One region of the Pannonibacter sp. genome, then DNA from elsewhere that is predicted to be linked to it. Evidence: predicted binding sites of a transcription regulator. Region 1 holds the regulator's gene; each other region holds the start of a gene.

Region 1 (4,212 bases):
GAAGCTTCGGATCGATGTGGCGCAAGAGGCCGATGCGGCCCTTGGCAAGGGGGATGAGAGCGCCATCTCCGCCGCGCTGCTCGTCGGCCTGCGCGGCGAAATCTCGCGCCAGGCTGAAGCGGACCTGCGCGAGGCCGGCCTGTCGCACGTCCTGTCGATTTCCGGCCTGCATATGGCGCTCTTTGCCGGTGGCATGTATGCGGTCGTCCTTGGCGGGCTCGCCCTGTTTCCAACGCTTGCCCTTCGCCTGCCGATTTCCCGCTTTGCTGCCGCGGCCGCGCTGCTGGCCGCCACCTGCTACCTGCTCCTGTCGGGGGCAAGCATTGCCACCCAGCGCTCCTATCTGATGATCGGGCTGGTGTTCATTGGCCTGATGACCGGCCGGCGGGGGCTCAGCCTGAGGAGTGTCGCGCTGTCAGGGCTGCTGCTGCTGGCCCTGAGGCCGGAGGAGCTTTTCGCGCCAGGCTTCCAGATGTCCTACGCTGCCGTGATCTGCCTGATCGCGGCCTATGGCGACTACGGGCGCTGGTCACGCGCCCGCGCCGGCCGGCGCAGGCCGTCCGACCACGGGCTGCTGCGCCACCTGGTTCACCGCTTATGGACCTGGGGGTGCGGCATTTCAGCGACCTCGTTGATCGCCGGCCTTGCCACCGGCATCATCGCGGCTCACCATTTTGATCGGCTGGCGCCTTACGGACTTCTCGGCAATCTTCTGGCCATGCCAGCCGTCTCCATGGTCATCATGCCTGCCGGAGTGGCGGCCTTCCTGATGCAGCCACTCGGCCTTGCAGCTCCTGCTCTCACCGTGATGGGCCAGGGGATCGCCTTCATGCTGGCTGCGGCCAGCTTCACGGCCAGCCTCAGCGACAGCGACGGGGTCATCGGCCAATTGCCAGCCCTTGCCGGGCTTCTGCTGACAGTTGCTGTATTCTGGGCGTTTCTCGCCGAAGGTCTGCAGCGGCTGCTTGCCGTCGGCCCGGCTCTGGTTGGCCTGATCCTGTGGGGCCTTGACCGCCCGCCTGACATCTATGTCAGTGATCGCGGCACCCAGATCGCGGCGCGGGACCGGGACGGAACGTTGCGCATCACCGGCGGCCGGATCGGGTTCAGCGCTGAAGTCTGGCTCACCGGCGAAGGCGTGCCCGAGCGCCGGTTCGCCAGTCATCGACAGAGCGCCGACCAGGCCAGCTGCGATCCTCTCGGCTGTGTCGTTGCGGCCTATCCACCGGCCAGGAGCCGGTCTCCTGCAGGCAGCCTGATGGACACCGGGCCGGCCAAAGGAAAAACGCTCTCCAGTCATCCGCCACCGCTGCACATTGCGATGCCGCGCAAGCCTGATGCTCTTGAAAGCGACTGCCTTGCCGCTGACATCCTGGTAACCGGCCTGACGGCCCCCCCCAACTGCACTGCTCCGCTGATCCTCGACGGTGGCAGCCGCCGTCTCGGTGGGGCCGCGCTGTGGCTGGAGACCGTCGCCGGTGAAACAAGGGTTTCGCATATTCGCTACAGCCGCCCCGGTGGCACGCGGCCCTGGCAGCTCCCGGTGACGGGACCGGACCCGGATGCGCCGCGCTGATCTTCTGCACGAGCGGGCGGAGTGTGCTGGTGGATTCACGCCCACAACCACACCCACGACCACAACCACACCGACGACCAAGGCCAGCAGAACCAGTGGCAACGCCGACGCAGCCTGAAAACGGCGGACGGCTCCAGCTACTTCCCGGCTCGCAGGCAGCGCCGGCGCTGCAGCATTTGCATCTGGCTCAATACTGGCGGAACAGCGCCACCAGCTTGCCCTGAACCCGAACCCGGCCGGGGCCGAAGATGCGGGTCTCATAGGCCGGGTTGGCCGCTTCCAGCGCGATGGAGGCGCCCTTCTTGCGCAGCCGCTTCAGCGTCGCTTCCTCGTCATCGACGAGCGCCACGACAATGTCGCCGCTTTCGGCCGCGTCCGTCCGGCGGATCAGCACCGTATCACCGTCGAGAATGCCAGCCTCGATCATCGAATCGCCGCGCACTTCCAGCGCGAAATGCTCGCCCCGCCCCAGCATGTCCTGGGGCACGTTGATGGTATGGCTGTGGGTCTGGATTGCCTCGATCGGAACACCGGCGGCAATCCGGCCCATGACCGGAATGCTGGTCATGCCGCTGACGGTTTCTGGCTCGGACCGGGCGGGTGGGGGAGGCTGGGTCTTGCCGAGCGATCCCTCGATCACGGATGGCGAAAATCCCTTGCCGCGCGGGGCGGCAAGCCCTGGCGACATGGAGTCCGGCAGGCGCACCACTTCCATGGCGCGGGCGCGGTTCGGCAAACGTCGAATGAAGCCCCGTTCCTCGAGCGCGGTGATCAGCCGGTGAATGCCCGACTTCGACCTGAGGTCGAGCGCGTCCTTCATCTCGTCGAAGGAGGGCGGAACGCCGCTTTCCTTCAGGCGCTCATGGATGAACATGAGCAGTTCGTGTTGCTTGCGGGTCAGCATGGCGAATCCCCGTGGCGGGAGGCGGTACAAATCATGAACGCAGATTACTCGTTCTCACTGTGTTCCACAAGTCTTAAGGCGAAGTTAGCGGGATGTTCCGCGTGATGGGGTCATGGACGGGGAGACCAACTGCGGCTAGGAAAGGGCAAATGACCGGATCTCCGTTGCCATGCCCGAGCCGATGCAGATGAACACAACGCCCCAAATTGCGTCTGGCGCCCCGGGCTCGGCGGCGGCCGCGGTCGACCGTCTGGTCGAGGAGTTTGCTGGCCGGCGGCCTTTGCGCGCCGGGGCCTTCATCGTCACTCTGTATGGCGATGTGGTGGTGCCGCGCGGTGGATCATTGTGGGTCGGCAATGTGATCGAGGCCTGCGCCCGTGTCGGGATCAGTGAAACGCTGGTGCGCACGGCCGCCTCGCGGCTTGTCGCTACCGGGCGGCTTGAAGGCACCCGGGTCGGGCGGCTTGGCTATTATGGGCTTACCGATGCGGCGCGGGCCGAGTTCAGTGCCGCTGCTGCGCGGCTTTATACGCTGTCGGCAGGGGCAGGTGAGCTCGGGTTCACGCTGGCCCTGCGCGGTGGGGAAAGTGATGCAGCCACTGTCGACGCCGGGCTGGAGGCGGCAGGCTTCGTTCGGCTGGGTGACGGGCTGGCGCTGGCCATCGGTGAGCGTCCAGTGCCCGCCGGATGGGCCCGGCTTGCGGTTGCGCCCGGTGATCTGACTGACGGCGCGGCGCTGCGCGCGGCTGTGCGCAGGGTCTGGAACCTTGGCGAGCTGGAAGCGGGATATGATGCGTTCATGGCCCGGTTCTCGCCGCTGGCTCAGCTGCTCGCCCAAGGGGAGCGACTGACGGACGGGCTGAGTGCCCTGTCTGCAAGGCTGTTGCTGGTGCATGGCTTCCGTGCCCTGGCCTTGCGTGATCCGGGGCTTGCGCGGCCGGCGTTGCCGGACGACTGGGCCGGCGAGCGGGCGAGGGCCCTTTTTGCCCGGACCTATCTGGCGTTGAGTGCCGCCGCTGATGCGCATGTCGCCAGTTTTGCCGGCCTTGGCGGCGCACTCACGGCAACGCCGCCTGAGGTGCTGGAGCGGCAGGCGCGGCTTGCGGGCGTTTCATCCTGACGTGAAGACCGGTTGATTCAGGTCCGGCGTGCTGCGGCATGGCTTGCCGTTGGCGTATTTTCTTGAGAGCGAGACTCTGGAAAGGGGAGGCAGGCAATCCCGCCGAGGGTTGCGGGGAGCGGGATCGCCTGTCCGGGAGGTTTCTGACCTTGGAAACCACACACCTGAAATGGGGGCACTGAACGGCCGGTTCAAGTCCGTGGGCCTCGTTCCTTTGGTGGAGGCCGGTACGGATTTTCGCTGAAGGAGCACAGCCATACCGCAACGCGTCACAAGAATATCGAAAATAGCTGTTGCGGCGTGATGAAACTATGCATATGGTGACCGTGCGGTCGATGAATTGAGGGTGAGGCTCGGATCTCGGTCGCCGGCAGGTCTGAGCAGGCCCGCGTGACAGTTTCTGGGACGCTTCTGAGGGAGGAAGTGGATGTCCGACGCCTTTATCTGCGACGCAGTCCGCACGCCGATTGGCCGCTATGGCGGGGCGCTGTCGTCCGTCCGCGCTGACGATCTGGCCGCCGCGCCGCTGGCCGCCCTTGTGTCGCGCCACCCTGATCTCGACTGGAGTGCCGTCGAGGACATCATTTACGGCTGTGCCAACCAGGCCGGCGA
Region 2 (4,212 bases), on a different contig from region 1:
ACTGGACCGGGCCGCGCCTTCGGCCTCGACGCCCGTGGCATTGACCGAGGCGGAAATCAGCGCCCGGAACAGGTCGATGTCGTAATTGTCGTGCACGCCCTGCAGCACGGCGGCGATGCGCTCGAGGCCCATGCCGGTGTCGATCGAGGGACGCGGCAACGCCAGACGGCCGTCCGGCGTCTGCTCGTATTGCATGAACACGAGGTTCCAGATCTCGATGAAGCGATCACCGTTTTCCTCCGGCGATCCCGGAGGACCGCCCCAGATGTGGTCGCCATGGTCATAGAAGATTTCCGAGCACGGGCCGCAGGGGCCGGTGTCACCCATGCTCCAGAAATTGTCGGCGGTCGGGATGCGGATGATCTTGTCGTCGCTGAGGCCGGCAATCTTCTTCCACAGCCCATGCGCCTCGTCGTCTTCGGAATAGACGGTGACGGTCAGGCGGTGCTGCGGCAGGCCATATTCCTTGGTGATCAGGTTCCAGGCCAGTTCAATGGCCCGCTCCTTGAAATAGTCGCCGAAGGAGAAGTTGCCGAGCATTTCGAAGAAGGTGTGGTGACGGGCGGTGTAGCCGACATTGTCGAGGTCATTGTGCTTGCCGCCGGCCCGCACCACCTTCTGCGACGTCACCGCGCGGGCGTAATCGCGCTTTTCAAGGCCGGTGAAGACATTCTTGAACTGCACCATGCCGGCATTGGTGAACATCAGCGTCGGATCATTGCGCGGCACCAGCGGGCTGGAGTCCACGACCTGGTGATCATTCTTGGCAAAGTAGTCCAGAAACGCTGATCTGATCTCGTTTACGCCGCTCATCTGGGTCTCGCTCTTGTCTGTCCCGGGCTCGGCAGGCAACTCCGGGCGCGCATCACAGCGGACGCTGCACCGGGTCAATCCGCCCAAGCAATTCAAAGCCTTTTATCTTTCGCCCCATTGTGTGTCCAGCGGCGAGGCCCTGGCGGCGGCCGGCAAAGCAAAAGCCCCGGAGGAGGCCCCGGGGCTTTGAAAGTCAGCAAGATCGCATCAGCCACATCGGCTGGAGGCCGAGCTTAGTCGTCGGTGTCGTCGCCGCTGCTGTCATCGGCGATGATCGCATCGGCCAGAAGACCGGCATTCTGGCGGATCGCCAGCTCGATCTCATCGGATATGGCCGGATTGTCGCGCAGGAATTGCTTGGCGTTTTCACGGCCCTGACCGAGCCGCTGGCTGTTGTAGGAGAACCAGGCGCCGGACTTCTCGACGATGCCGGCCTTGACACCGAGATCGACCAGTTCGCCCGACTTCGACACACCTTCGCCGTAGATGATGTCGAACTCGACCTGGCGGAACGGCGGGGCGAGCTTGTTCTTGACCACCTTGACGCGGGTCTGGTTGCCGACAACTTCCTCGCGGTCCTTGATCGAGCCAATGCGGCGAATGTCGAGACGGACGGAGGCATAGAATTTCAGCGCGTTGCCACCGGTGGTGGTCTCGGGCGAGCCAAACATCACGCCGATCTTCATGCGGATCTGGTTGATGAAGATCACCATGGTATGCGACTTGGAAATCGACGCCGTCAGCTTGCGCAGCGCCTGGCTCATCAGGCGCGCCTGCAGGCCGGGCAGGCTGTCGCCCATCTCACCTTCAAGTTCCGCCTTCGGCGTCAAGGCGGCAACGGAATCGATGACCAGAACTTCGATCGCGCCGGAGCGGACCAGCGTGTCGGCGATCTCGAGCGCCTGTTCGCCGGCATCGGGCTGCGAGATCAGCAGGTCATCGAGATTGACGCCAAGCTTGCGGGCATAGATCGGATCCAGAGCATGTTCCGCATCGACGAAGGCACAGATGCCGCCCGCCTTCTGGGCTTCGGCAATCGTATGCAGGGCCAGCGTGGTCTTGCCCGAGGATTCGGGGCCATAGATCTCGACGATACGGCCTCGCGGCAGGCCGCCGATGCCCAGCGCGATATCAAGCCCGAGCGAACCGGTCGAAACCGTCTGGACCTCGACCACCTGGCCGGCCCCCATCCGCATGATGGATCCCTTGCCAAAGGCCCGTTCAATCTGTGACAGCGCGGCATCGAGCGCTTTGGTCTTGTCCATCTGGCTGCTCTCTACAAGGCGAAGTGAACTTTGCGACATGGTGCGAGGCTCCTTATTCCACGATGGACCCGCTGTTTCAAACTCAGCTTTTGTACCTTTTTTGTTCTCACTTGCCAAGCCCATTTACACAATTGATTTTTCATCTGAAAAATCAATTCGTTCCGTGTATGTTCGCGCTCATTCGCACAAAAATTCCGCAACGTAAATTTGCAGCCTGCAAAACGAAATTCGCAAGACCCCGGGAATCAGCTGGCTTGCTCGCGCAAGCCGGTCCTGATACGCCGCCCGCTTGTCCCTTAAAGTTTTCCGTCAAGGCGTCCGGCACCGCCTGACATCGGATTGCAAGGAGGGGCCCTAACTTCACCCAGGTCCCGGCCACAGGTTGTCCATGATGAACCCCCGCGCCATCGCCTGCTTCGGCGCTGTCCATGCCGATCTCATCGCCCATGGCGCAAGACCCGTCCTGCGCGAGACCTCGACGCCGGGCGCGATTGCCATGACCCCCGGCGGCGTGGCCACCAATGTGGCCCGCGCCCTTGCCCGGCTTAGCGTTCCGGTTCGTCTCGCCGGCGCCGTGGGAACGGACAGCGACGGGACCAGCCTTCACCGGCTTTTGTCGGAAGACGGGATCGACCTGTCCGCACTGGCGCGAGCAGACCTGCCGACTGGCCGCTATGTCGCCCTGCATGATCCGGATGGCAGCCTTGCAGGCGCAATCTGCGACACCACCATCACGGACAGCCTCGACGCGGGGTTCATTGCCCATGCCGCCGGACTTCTTGACGCATGCCCGATCTGGTTCGCCGAGGCCAACCTGCCCGATGACGCACTGGCAGAACTGGCCGAACGGGCTGGCAAGCGGCTTCTGGTTGCCGATGCCGTCTCCAGTGCCAAGGCGCCGCGCCTTGCCGCCCTCGCCGGACGGCTCGACCTTGTGTTTCTGAACCGGGCGGAAGCTGCCGCCTGGACCGGCTTTGCCGAAGCCACTCCGGCTGTTCCGCTGGCCCTGGCTGTTGCCGCCCTTGGTCCGCGACAAGTCATGCTGAGCGACGGGGCCGGACTGTTGACGATTGTCGAGGACGGCAGGCCGCTGCAGATCGAGCCGGGCGCAGTCGAGATCATCGATGTCACCGGGGCCGGCGACGCCCTGATCGCGGGAACCCTGGCCGGGCTCGCCCGAGGCCTGCCGCTGGAGGACGCCGCCCATGCCGGGCTGGTCGCCGCCCGGTTGACGCTGGAGACAACGGGCGCGGTTGCGCCGAGCCTTGCCTGGGACAACATCTGCCCTGTTCTGGCCAGATGATCCGCGCGTCTTTTGTCCGCACGCCCTCATTTGCCACCAGCCGCGACGGCTGAACCCGATCCAACGCCACAAGGAACACGCCATGTCCGCCACCCCGCTTTCCCCTGCCCTGCCGGCCGATGCCAGCAGCCTGCTGCAGTTCTCCCGCGAAGTTGCCGAGGCACGCTCGAAGGGCCTGCCGCTGGTCGCGCTGGAATCCACCATCATCACCCATGGCATGCCATTCCCGCAGAATGTCGAGACCGCCCGCCAGGTGGAAGCGGACATCCGCGCGGCAGGCGCCGTGCCGGCGACGATCGCCGTTCTCGACGGCCGCATCCGCATTGGCCTCGATGACGTCGATCTCGACCGTCTTGGCCAGGCCACCGGCGTGATGAAGTGCTCGCGCGCCGATCTTGCCATCGCGGTCGCCACCGGACGCCCCGGCTCCACCACGGTTGCCGCCACGATGATGGCAGCGCATGTGGCCGGTATTGCGGTGTTCGCCACGGGAGGCATCGGCGGCGTGCACAAGGGCGCGGAGACGAGCTTTGACGTCTCTGCCGACCTTGACGAACTCTCGCGCACCCCGGTCTGCGTCGTCTGTGCAGGCGCCAAGGCCCTGCTCGACATCCCGAAGACACTGGAAGTCCTGGAAACGCGCGGCGTGCCGGTTGTCTCCTATGGCGTGGACGAAGTGCCGGCTTTCTGGTCGCGCACCAGCGGCCTGCCCTCCCCGTACCGGATGGACAGCGCGGAAGACCTGGCCCGGCTGATCCGGGCCCGTCAGATCTTCGGCGACCACGGCGGTGTGCTCGTGGCCAACCCGGTGCCGGCGGACGCCGAAATCCC
Region 3 (4,212 bases), on a different contig from region 1:
TGGACCACATCTCGTCCATCAATATCCTGGGCGACAGCGCCTTTGCGTTGATGCTGGAAGCGCAAGCGCGCGGCCATTCGCTGTATCACTACACACCAGACCGGCTGGCGCTGCGCGGTGACAAGGTCTTTGCCGCGCTGGAGCCTGTCGCCGTGCGCGATGAGAAGGGCAACCACTTCACGCTGGGTGAACCCGTTCGAACGGATCTAGCCGAGGTCGATGTGATCCTGATGCGGCAGGATCCGCCTTTTGACATGGCCTATGTCGCCGCCACACATCTGCTGGAAAAAATCCATCCGCATACCCTTGTGGTGAACAATCCTGCCGAAGTGCGCAACGCGCCGGAAAAGCTGTTCGTCACCGCATTTGCCGATCTCATGCCGCCGACCCTGATCACCCGCGACCGGGCCGAGATCGACGCTTTCCGCGAAGAACATGGCGACATCGTCATGAAACCATTGTTCGGTCATGGCGGCGCAGCGGTCTTCCGCATCACCCAGGACGACCTCAATTATGGTTCGCTCTACGACTTTTTCGCCGTCACCTTCCGAGAGCCCTGGGTGATCCAGCGCTTCCTGCCGAACGTCAAGCATGGCGACAAGCGCATCCTGCTGGTCGATGGCGAGTTCGCCGGAGCGGTCAACCGTGTGCCGGCGCCGGGCGATCTGCGCTCGAACATGGTGCGCGGTGGTTCGCCGGCGGAGTCCGACCTCAGCGACCGGGAGCGCGAAATCTGCGCCCGCATTGGCCCGGCCCTCAAGGCCAAAGGCCTGCTTCTCGTTGGCATTGACGTCATCGACGGTTACTTGACCGAAATCAACGTCACGGCCCCCACCGGCATCCGCGCCGTCAAGCGCCTCGGCGGCCCCGACATCGCCGTCCGCGTCTGGGATGTGATCGAAGCACGGCGGCGCGGATAACTGGTCACACCCCGCAACTCAACGGCGGTGGTCCAGCATCAGGGGCACTGCCGTTCACCGTTGAAACCGTCTGTTCACATCAGCGCCAGCACTCGTGCAGGGCCGCCGGTACCGCTCTTGTGCTTCGGAGCACCGACGATGAGTGTTGCTCCCGTTGCCGGCAATTGCTCCAGATTTGCAATGCATTCGATGCCCCAGCGGTTGCTCGGCAGCCAGGTGTAATGGGTGGCAAAGTCAGGCGAAGCGCCGAAATCCAGCGACAGGGTGTCCACGGCAATGCCGACCACGTTCGCTTCCTCGATCAGCATCGCCGCTGCCTCGACATGGAACCCGGGAAAATGCATCACGCCCTTGTCGTCGGAATTGCGGAATTTCGGGCTGGCAACGTGCTTGTCCCAGCCTGACAGCATGGCAACGCAGGCCCCGTCCGGGATCGCGCCATTGACGGCGATCCAGGCCTTCAGATCGTCGGGCGTTACCTGCGCATCGGCGCTCTCGGCAGCTTTGGCGCGAATATCGACGATGGCGAGCGGGGCGACCAGATTGCTGACCGGGATCTCGGCCACCGACTGGCCATCTGCCGAGAAATGCAGGGGCGCATCCACATGCGTGCCTGTATGCTCGTTCACACGCAACTCATAGAGATTGAACTTGTCTTTCTCATAGTCAAAAAGCTTGTTCGCAAAGAACTGCTGTTCCCCAAAGAATGTTGGAAAGTCTTCGTTCAGCTCATGTGTCAGATCGCTGACCTTTGTCGGCGTCGCGGCCAGTACCGGAATTGCTGAGCTTGTAGCTGTAACGGCGACGGCAACACTGCCTGCGGCCGCCAGCCGGAACATCTCCCGGCGGGATAACATCCGGTCCTTGACCGCGATCATGACGCATGCATCGCACATTGCAACACGCTCCCCTGTGCCCGGTTGTCCCCTAAGCCGTCTCATGCTGCGCTGGTTTTCAGGCGACGGCAAGAGGTCGGCGATGAATTAATGTTCTCTTTACGTTCTTGACTCTCCGAAAAGTTGCCGTATCGTCTTCCTCGACCTTTCGGGGAGTTGGGGTATGGTCAGTCGCGTAACAACTGTCGCGTTCCAGGGTATCGAAGCCGTTCCGGTCGATGTGCAGGTCATGGTCGGACCGGGCATGGTTGCCTTTACCATCGTAGGCCTTCCGGACAAGGCCGTTGGCGAAAGCCGGGAACGGGTTAGGGCGGCGCTTCTGGCTTCCGGCCTGGCGTTGCCCGCCAAGCGGGTCACCGTCAATCTGGCGCCCGCAGATCTGCCGAAAGAGGGATCGCATTATGACTTGCCGATTGCGCTCGGCATTATGGCAGCGATTGGCGCCATTCCCGCTGACATGCTTGCCGATTATGTCGTGCTCGGTGAACTGGGGCTTGATGGTCGGCTGGCGCCCGTAGCCGGCGTGTTGCCGGCGGCAATCGGGGCCAACGGGCTTGGCAAGGGGCTGATCTGTCCGGCAGATTGCGGACCGGAAGCGGCCTGGGCCGACAGCGAGATGAGCATCCTGGCGCCGCGCTCGCTGATCCAGCTGGCCAATCACTTCAAGGGCACGCAGGTCTTGTCGCGACCGGCGCCGAAACTGCGCGGGCCGGCGGGCGATCTGCCTGATCTTGCAGACGTCAAGGGCCAGGAGAGTGCGAAACGAGCGCTGGAGATTGCTGCTGCCGGCGGCCACAATCTTCTGATGGTCGGCCCTCCGGGCGCCGGTAAATCAATGCTGGCAAGCCGCCTGCCGTCGCTGCTGCCACCGCTCAGCCCGCGCGAGTTGCTCGAGGTGTCGATGATCGCCTCCCTGGCCGGGGAACTGGCGGACGGGCGTCTGACTGACCGCAGGCCGTTCCGCGCGCCGCATCATTCCGCATCGATGGCCGCTCTCGTCGGCGGTGGTCTCAGGGCGCGTCCAGGTGAGGTCTCGCTCGCGCACAACGGCGTGCTGTTTCTCGACGAGTTGCCGGAGTTCCAGCCGCAGGTGCTCGACAGTCTGCGTCAGCCCCTTGAAACGGGGGAGACTGTGATTGCCCGGGCAAATCACCGGGTAACCTATCCCTCGCGCATCCAGTTGATCACGGCCATGAATCCCTGCCGCTGCGGCTATGCCGGCGAGCCGGGCCATGTCTGCCGCAGGGGGCCGCGCTGCGCCATCGAGTATCAGGGGCGTGTCTCCGGACCATTTCTGGACCGGATCGACCTGCGTATCGAAGTGCCGGCTGTATCGGCTTCCGACTTGCTCGCGCCGGGGAAGGCGGAAAGTTCGGCCAGCGTCGCCGCCCGGGTTGCCATGGCGCGTGACATCCAGCGCAACCGGTCGCGCGCGCTCGGGCTCGGGGAGTGTCCCAACGCCCGCCTGCCGGCCGGACTGGTGGATGAGATGACTGGCATGGATGCGGCAGGCCGCAGTTTCCTGACCGACGCGGCCAACACACTGGCGTTGAGTGCGCGCGGCTATCACCGGGTGCTGAAGCTGGGGCGGACGCTTGCTGATCTGGATGGTGCGGACACCGTCAGCCGTTTGCATCTCGCAGAAGCCCTGAGTTTGCGCGGCGAGACGGTGCTTCGACAGGCTGCATGACAGTGACGAGTTGCGGCAGCTGCCCGCCGCCCGGCTGCGCAAATCCTGTGGGCGGATCGGCGGGACAATGGTCCAGCCTGTTCTTTGACATGTGAAGACGAGCAATTTTTCCCGGCGACAGGCGTCAAGGCATGCCCCGGCAGCAAACGTGCGGGTGAGCCCTGTCCGAAGCACCCTGCGAAAGGGTTTCCGAAAGGGTTTTGCAGGCACTCTGGCAGCAACGGGAATCAGCCGATGTCGCCGTTGCGGCGATGTCGATGGGGAAAGCGATATGACGGGCCAGAGCGACAGGACCAGAGCACAATCGCAGGCAAAGTCTGAAAACCTGGAGCAAAAGGTCGCTGGAAGACCAGGTTCTGGCATCAATCCGGATGAAGCCTGTCACCCTGGCTCCGGCGGATCGCCGGGGCAAGACCAATGCGGGGACATGGATCTGCAGCGGGAAACTGCGCCTTCGGCGCACGTGGACACAGACATGCCGCAGGAGACGTGCCTGGAAGCGGAGCAGCCGGGAACCCTGGCCAAACCGGGTATCGACCCCGATGGCAAGACGGAGGGACGGGCAAGAGTTATGTCCCGTATTGCAGCAATTGCCCCCGGTCTTGGTGTTGCCCTGGCACCGCTTTGCGCACTTTTACTTGTCAGCGGAGGTGTTTTCGAGCGATTGGCAGCTGTGGTGCTTGCGTTTCTTGGCGGCGCTCTTGCG
Region 4 (4,212 bases), on a different contig from region 1:
TCGAGATCCAGGTCGGCCGCACCGGCGCGCTGACGCCGGTGGCCAAGCTCGAGCCCGTCACCGTCGGCGGCGTCGTCGTCTCCAACGCCACCCTGCACAACGAGGACTACATCAAGGCCATCGGCATGGACGGCGAGCCGATCCGTGGGGGCAAGGATCTGCGCATCGGCGACACGGTGATGATCCAGCGCGCCGGCGACGTCATCCCGCAGATCGTCGACATCGACCTCGCGCGCCGGCCTGCCGATGCACAGCCCTACGTCTTCCCCACCGTCTGCCCGGCCTGCGGCAGCCATGCGGTGCGCGAGGAAAACGCCAAGACCGGCCGGCTTGATTCGGTGCGCCGCTGCACCGGCGGCCTGATCTGCCCGGCCCAGGCCTCGGAGAAGCTGAAGCATTTCGTCCAGCGCAATGCCTTCGACATCGAGGGCCTCGGCGACAAGCAGATCGATGCCTTCTTTGCCGAAGGGCTGGTGCGCACGCCGGCCGATATCTTCACTCTGGAAGCGCGCGACAAGGCGGCGCTGACCAAGCTGCGCAACCGCGACGGCTGGGGCGCGGTCTCGGCGAAGAACCTGTTCGAGGCGATCAACGCCAGCCGCCGCATAGACCTTCACCGTTTCATCTTCGCCCTCGGCATCCGCCATGTGGGCGAGGGCAACGCCAAGCTCCTCGCCCGCGCCTATGGCTCCTGGGGCGTGTTCGAGGCCGCGATGACGGCCGCGCTCGATCACGCCAGCGACGCCTGGGCCGATCTCAACGCCGTCGACGGCATCGGCGAAACGCTGGCCGAAGCCGTGGTGCAGTTCTTCGCCGAGGACCACAACCGCGAAGCGCTTGCGGCCTTGCTCGCCGAAGTCACCCCGCTGGACGCCGAGAAGATCGACGCGTCCGGCTCGCCGGTGGCCGGCAAGACCGTCGTCTTCACCGGCTCCCTCGAACGCATGACCCGCGACGAGGCCAAGGCCATGGCCGAACGGCTGGGCGCCAAGGTCGCGGGCTCTGTCTCCAAGAAGACCACCCTCCTCGTCGCCGGCCCCGGCGCCGGCTCCAAACTCAAGACCGCCCAGGACCTCGGCATCGAGGTGATTACCGAAGACGAGTGGTTCGATCTGGTCGGCGGGTGAGGGATGGTCGGTGGCCACCACTACTACGTCTACATGCTTGCCAGCAGGCTGGGTGGCACGCTGTACATCGGAGTGACCAACGATCTCCTCCGCCGGATCTCCGAACATCGGCTAGGCATCGGAAGCCGGTTTGCGGCGCGCTATGAAGTTCACCGGCTCGTCTACTACGAGCTATTTGATGATGTTGAGCAGGCAATCCACCGCGAGAAGCAGCTCAAGCGCTGGAACCGCGCCTGGAAAATCCGCCTCATCGAGGAGCGGAACCCGGATTGGGTCGATCTGTTTCCCGGTCTTGTCTGATTCTCTCCTGTCATCCCGGTTTGCCGCAACGCGGCAAGACCGGGATCCAGTATCCGCAGGCGTAGCTGGAAGCAGGTGGTTACTGGATCCCCGCCTTCGCGGGGATGACAATTTGAGTTTGGTGGAGCTGCGCGATTTCCTGACTTCAGCGATGCCGTTTCGCTGTCATCCCGGTTTGCCGCAACGCGGCAAGACCGGGATCCAGTATCCGCAGGGCGCTGTTGGAGGGAGGTGGTTACTGGATCCCCGCCTTCGCGGGGATGACAATTTGAGTTTGGTGGAGCTGCGCGATTTCCTGACTTCAGCGATGCCGTTTCGCTGTCATCCCGGTTTGCCGCAACGCGGTAAGACCGGGATCCAGTATCCGCAGGCGTGGCTGGAAGCAGGTGGCTACTGGCCCCGCCTTCGCTGGCATGACAGCCGATTAGGTCCCCCAACCCCCTCACACCACGGGAAAACGCCCCTATCCGCCTCGCTCTTGCCGCCATTGTTGCTATATTGTTCTCTGTGAGTAACCACATGCGGCGGGATGGATGAGCGTGCCCACGGGATTTTCCGACGACTGGAGCGAGATCGACGCGGCCTATGACCAGGGTCCGTCAACGCCCGCGCCCACCCATCGGCCACAGGGCGGGAGCATCGCGGCCCGGGCGCTCGCGGCGCGGCAAGGTGCGCCCCAGGCGGCTGCCGCCGATTATCTTGCCGGCCTCAACCCGGAACAGCGGCTGGCGGTGGAAACCGTCGATGGCCCGGTTCTGGTGCTGGCCGGTGCCGGCACCGGCAAGACCCGGGTGCTGACCACCCGCATCGCGCATATCCTCGCCACCCAGCGCGCCTGGCCGTCGCAGATCCTCGCGGTCACCTTCACCAACAAGGCCGCACGGGAGATGCGCGAGCGCATTGCGAGCTACATCGGCTCCGGCGTCGAGGGCATGGCCTGGCTCGGCACGTTCCATTCGATCTGCGTCAAGATCCTGCGCAATCACGCAGAACTGGTCGGCCTCAAGTCGGGCTTCTCCATCCTCGACACCGACGACCAGCTGCGCCTGATGAAGCAGGTGATCCAGGCCGAGGGCCTCGACGAGAAGCGCTGGACCGCGCGCATGTTCGCCTCTGTGGTCGACAGCTGGAAGAACCGCGGCCTGACACCGAAGGACATCCCGGAGGGCGAGGCGCGCGCCTTCGGCAACGGCAAGGGCCGCAAGCTTTATGCCGAATACCAGGACCGCCTGTCAGTGCTGAATGCCGCCGATTTCGGCGACCTGCTGCTGCATTGCATCACCCTGTTCAAGACCCAGCCGGACGTTCTGAAGGACTACCAGCGCCGCTTCCGCTACATGCTGGTGGACGAGTACCAGGACACCAACATCGCCCAGTATCTGTGGCTGCGACTGCTGGCGCAGGGCAATTCCAACGTCTGCTGCGTCGGCGACGACGACCAGTCGATCTACGGCTGGCGCGGCGCGGAAGTGGACAACATCCTGCGCTTCGAGCACGATTTTCCGGGCGCCGTCGTGGTGCGCCTCGAGCGCAACTACCGCTCCACCAGCCACATCCTGGGCGCGGCCTCGCATCTGATCGCCCACAACGAGGGCCGTCTCGGCAAGACGCTGTTCACCGACGACAAGGACCCGGAAGCCGAAGCGGTCACGGTGGCCTCGTCCTGGGATTCGGAAGAGGAAGCCCGCTCCATCGGCGAGGAGATCGAGGCGCTGCAGACCCAGGGTCATTCGCTCAACCAGATTGCCATTCTTGTGCGCGCCTCGTTCCAGATGCGCGAGTTCGAAGACCGCTTCGTCACGCTTGGCCTCAACTACCGGGTCATCGGCGGCCCGCGCTTCTATGAACGGCTCGAGATCCGCGATGCGATGGCCTATTTCCGCTGCGTGGTGCAGCCGGCCGATGATCTGGCCTTCGAGCGCATCGTCAACACGCCGAAGCGTGGCCTCGGCGAGGCGAGCCTGAAGCTGGTGCATGAACTGGCCCGCGCCAGCCGCATCCCGCTGCTGGAGGCCGCCACCCAGCTCTGCCGCACGGAAGAGTTGAAGCCGAAGGCGCGCAAGTCCCTGTCCGATCTCATCGCCAGCTTGGACCGCTGGCGGGCGCAGCTCGTCCATATGAAACATTCGGAACTGGCCGAAATCATCCTGGACGAGAGCGGCTACACCGAGATGTGGCGGCTGGACCGGTCGGCCGAAGCACCGGGCCGTCTCGACAACCTGAAGGAACTCGTCCGTTCGATGGAGGAGTTCGAATCCCTGCCGGGCTTCCTTGAGCACATCGCGCTGGTTATGGATCGGGATTCTGCCGATGCCGCCGATGCGGTGTCGATCATGACGCTGCATTCGGCCAAGGGGCTGGAGTTCGACACCGTGTTCCTGCCGGGTTGGGAGGAGGGGCTGTTCCCGCACCAGCGCGCGCTGGATGAGAGCGGCCGGGCCGGCCTCGAGGAAGAGCGACGGCTGGCCTATGTCGGCATCACCCGGGCGCGCAAGCGGGCCAAGATCTGGTTTGCCTCCAACCGCCGCATTCACGGGTCGTGGCAGTCCAGCATCCCCTCCCGCTTCCTGGACGAGTTGCCGGAAAAACATGTCGAGGTGGTGGAAAGCTCCACCCGCTACGGTGGCTACAGCGGGGGCGGCTATGGTGGCGGCAACGCCTATGGCGTCTCCCGCTTCGACGCGCGCGATCCGTTCCAGAACACCTATTCGACGCCGGGCTGGCAGCGGGCGCAGCGCGCGCGCGAGGCGGGTAATCAGGACCAAGGCAACCGATCCGACATGCG

Evidence for each region. Region 1 encodes LexA, which represses DNA repair genes until DNA is damaged. Its sites were predicted from a motif close to TGTTCNNNNTGTGTTCNG; they were not measured.
Region 2: a site for LexA is predicted at 2,169-2,186, ahead of recA (recombinase RecA). Genes of this name have one in related genera too.
Region 3: a site for LexA is predicted at 1,908-1,925, ahead of ACTIFE_RS17060 (YifB family Mg chelatase-like AAA ATPase). Genes of this name have one in related genera too.
Region 4: a site for LexA is predicted at 1,916-1,933, ahead of ACTIFE_RS18995 (ATP-dependent helicase). Genes of this name have one in related genera too.

The regions. Positions count from the first base shown of each region.
Region 1 is NZ_JBHYDX010000009.1:7,849-12,060, reverse strand. Features, by position in the region: gene ACTIFE_RS08105 (ComEC/Rec2 family competence protein) at 1-1,576, shown strand, start outside; gene lexA (transcriptional repressor LexA) at 1,764-2,480, opposite strand; gene ACTIFE_RS08095 (PaaX family transcriptional regulator C-terminal domain-containing protein) at 2,650-3,600, shown strand; gene pcaF (3-oxoadipyl-CoA thiolase) at 4,028-4,212, shown strand, end outside.
Region 2 is NZ_JBHYDX010000035.1:35,973-40,184, reverse strand. Features, by position in the region: gene alaS (alanine--tRNA ligase) at 1-813, opposite strand, end outside; gene recA (recombinase RecA) at 1,047-2,117, opposite strand; gene ACTIFE_RS19445 (PfkB family carbohydrate kinase) at 2,467-3,381, shown strand; gene ACTIFE_RS19440 (pseudouridine-5'-phosphate glycosidase) at 3,464-4,212, shown strand, end outside.
Region 3 is NZ_JBHYDX010000027.1:15,791-20,002, reverse strand. Features, by position in the region: gene gshB (glutathione synthase) at 1-920, shown strand, start outside; gene ACTIFE_RS17065 (cyclase family protein) at 995-1,816, opposite strand; gene ACTIFE_RS17060 (YifB family Mg chelatase-like AAA ATPase) at 1,980-3,506, shown strand; gene ACTIFE_RS17055 (ATP-binding protein) at 3,982-4,212, shown strand, end outside.
Region 4 is NZ_JBHYDX010000033.1:33,427-37,638, reverse strand. Features, by position in the region: gene ligA (NAD-dependent DNA ligase LigA) at 1-1,127, shown strand, start outside; gene ACTIFE_RS19000 (GIY-YIG nuclease family protein) at 1,131-1,427, shown strand; gene ACTIFE_RS18995 (ATP-dependent helicase) at 1,961-4,212, shown strand, end outside.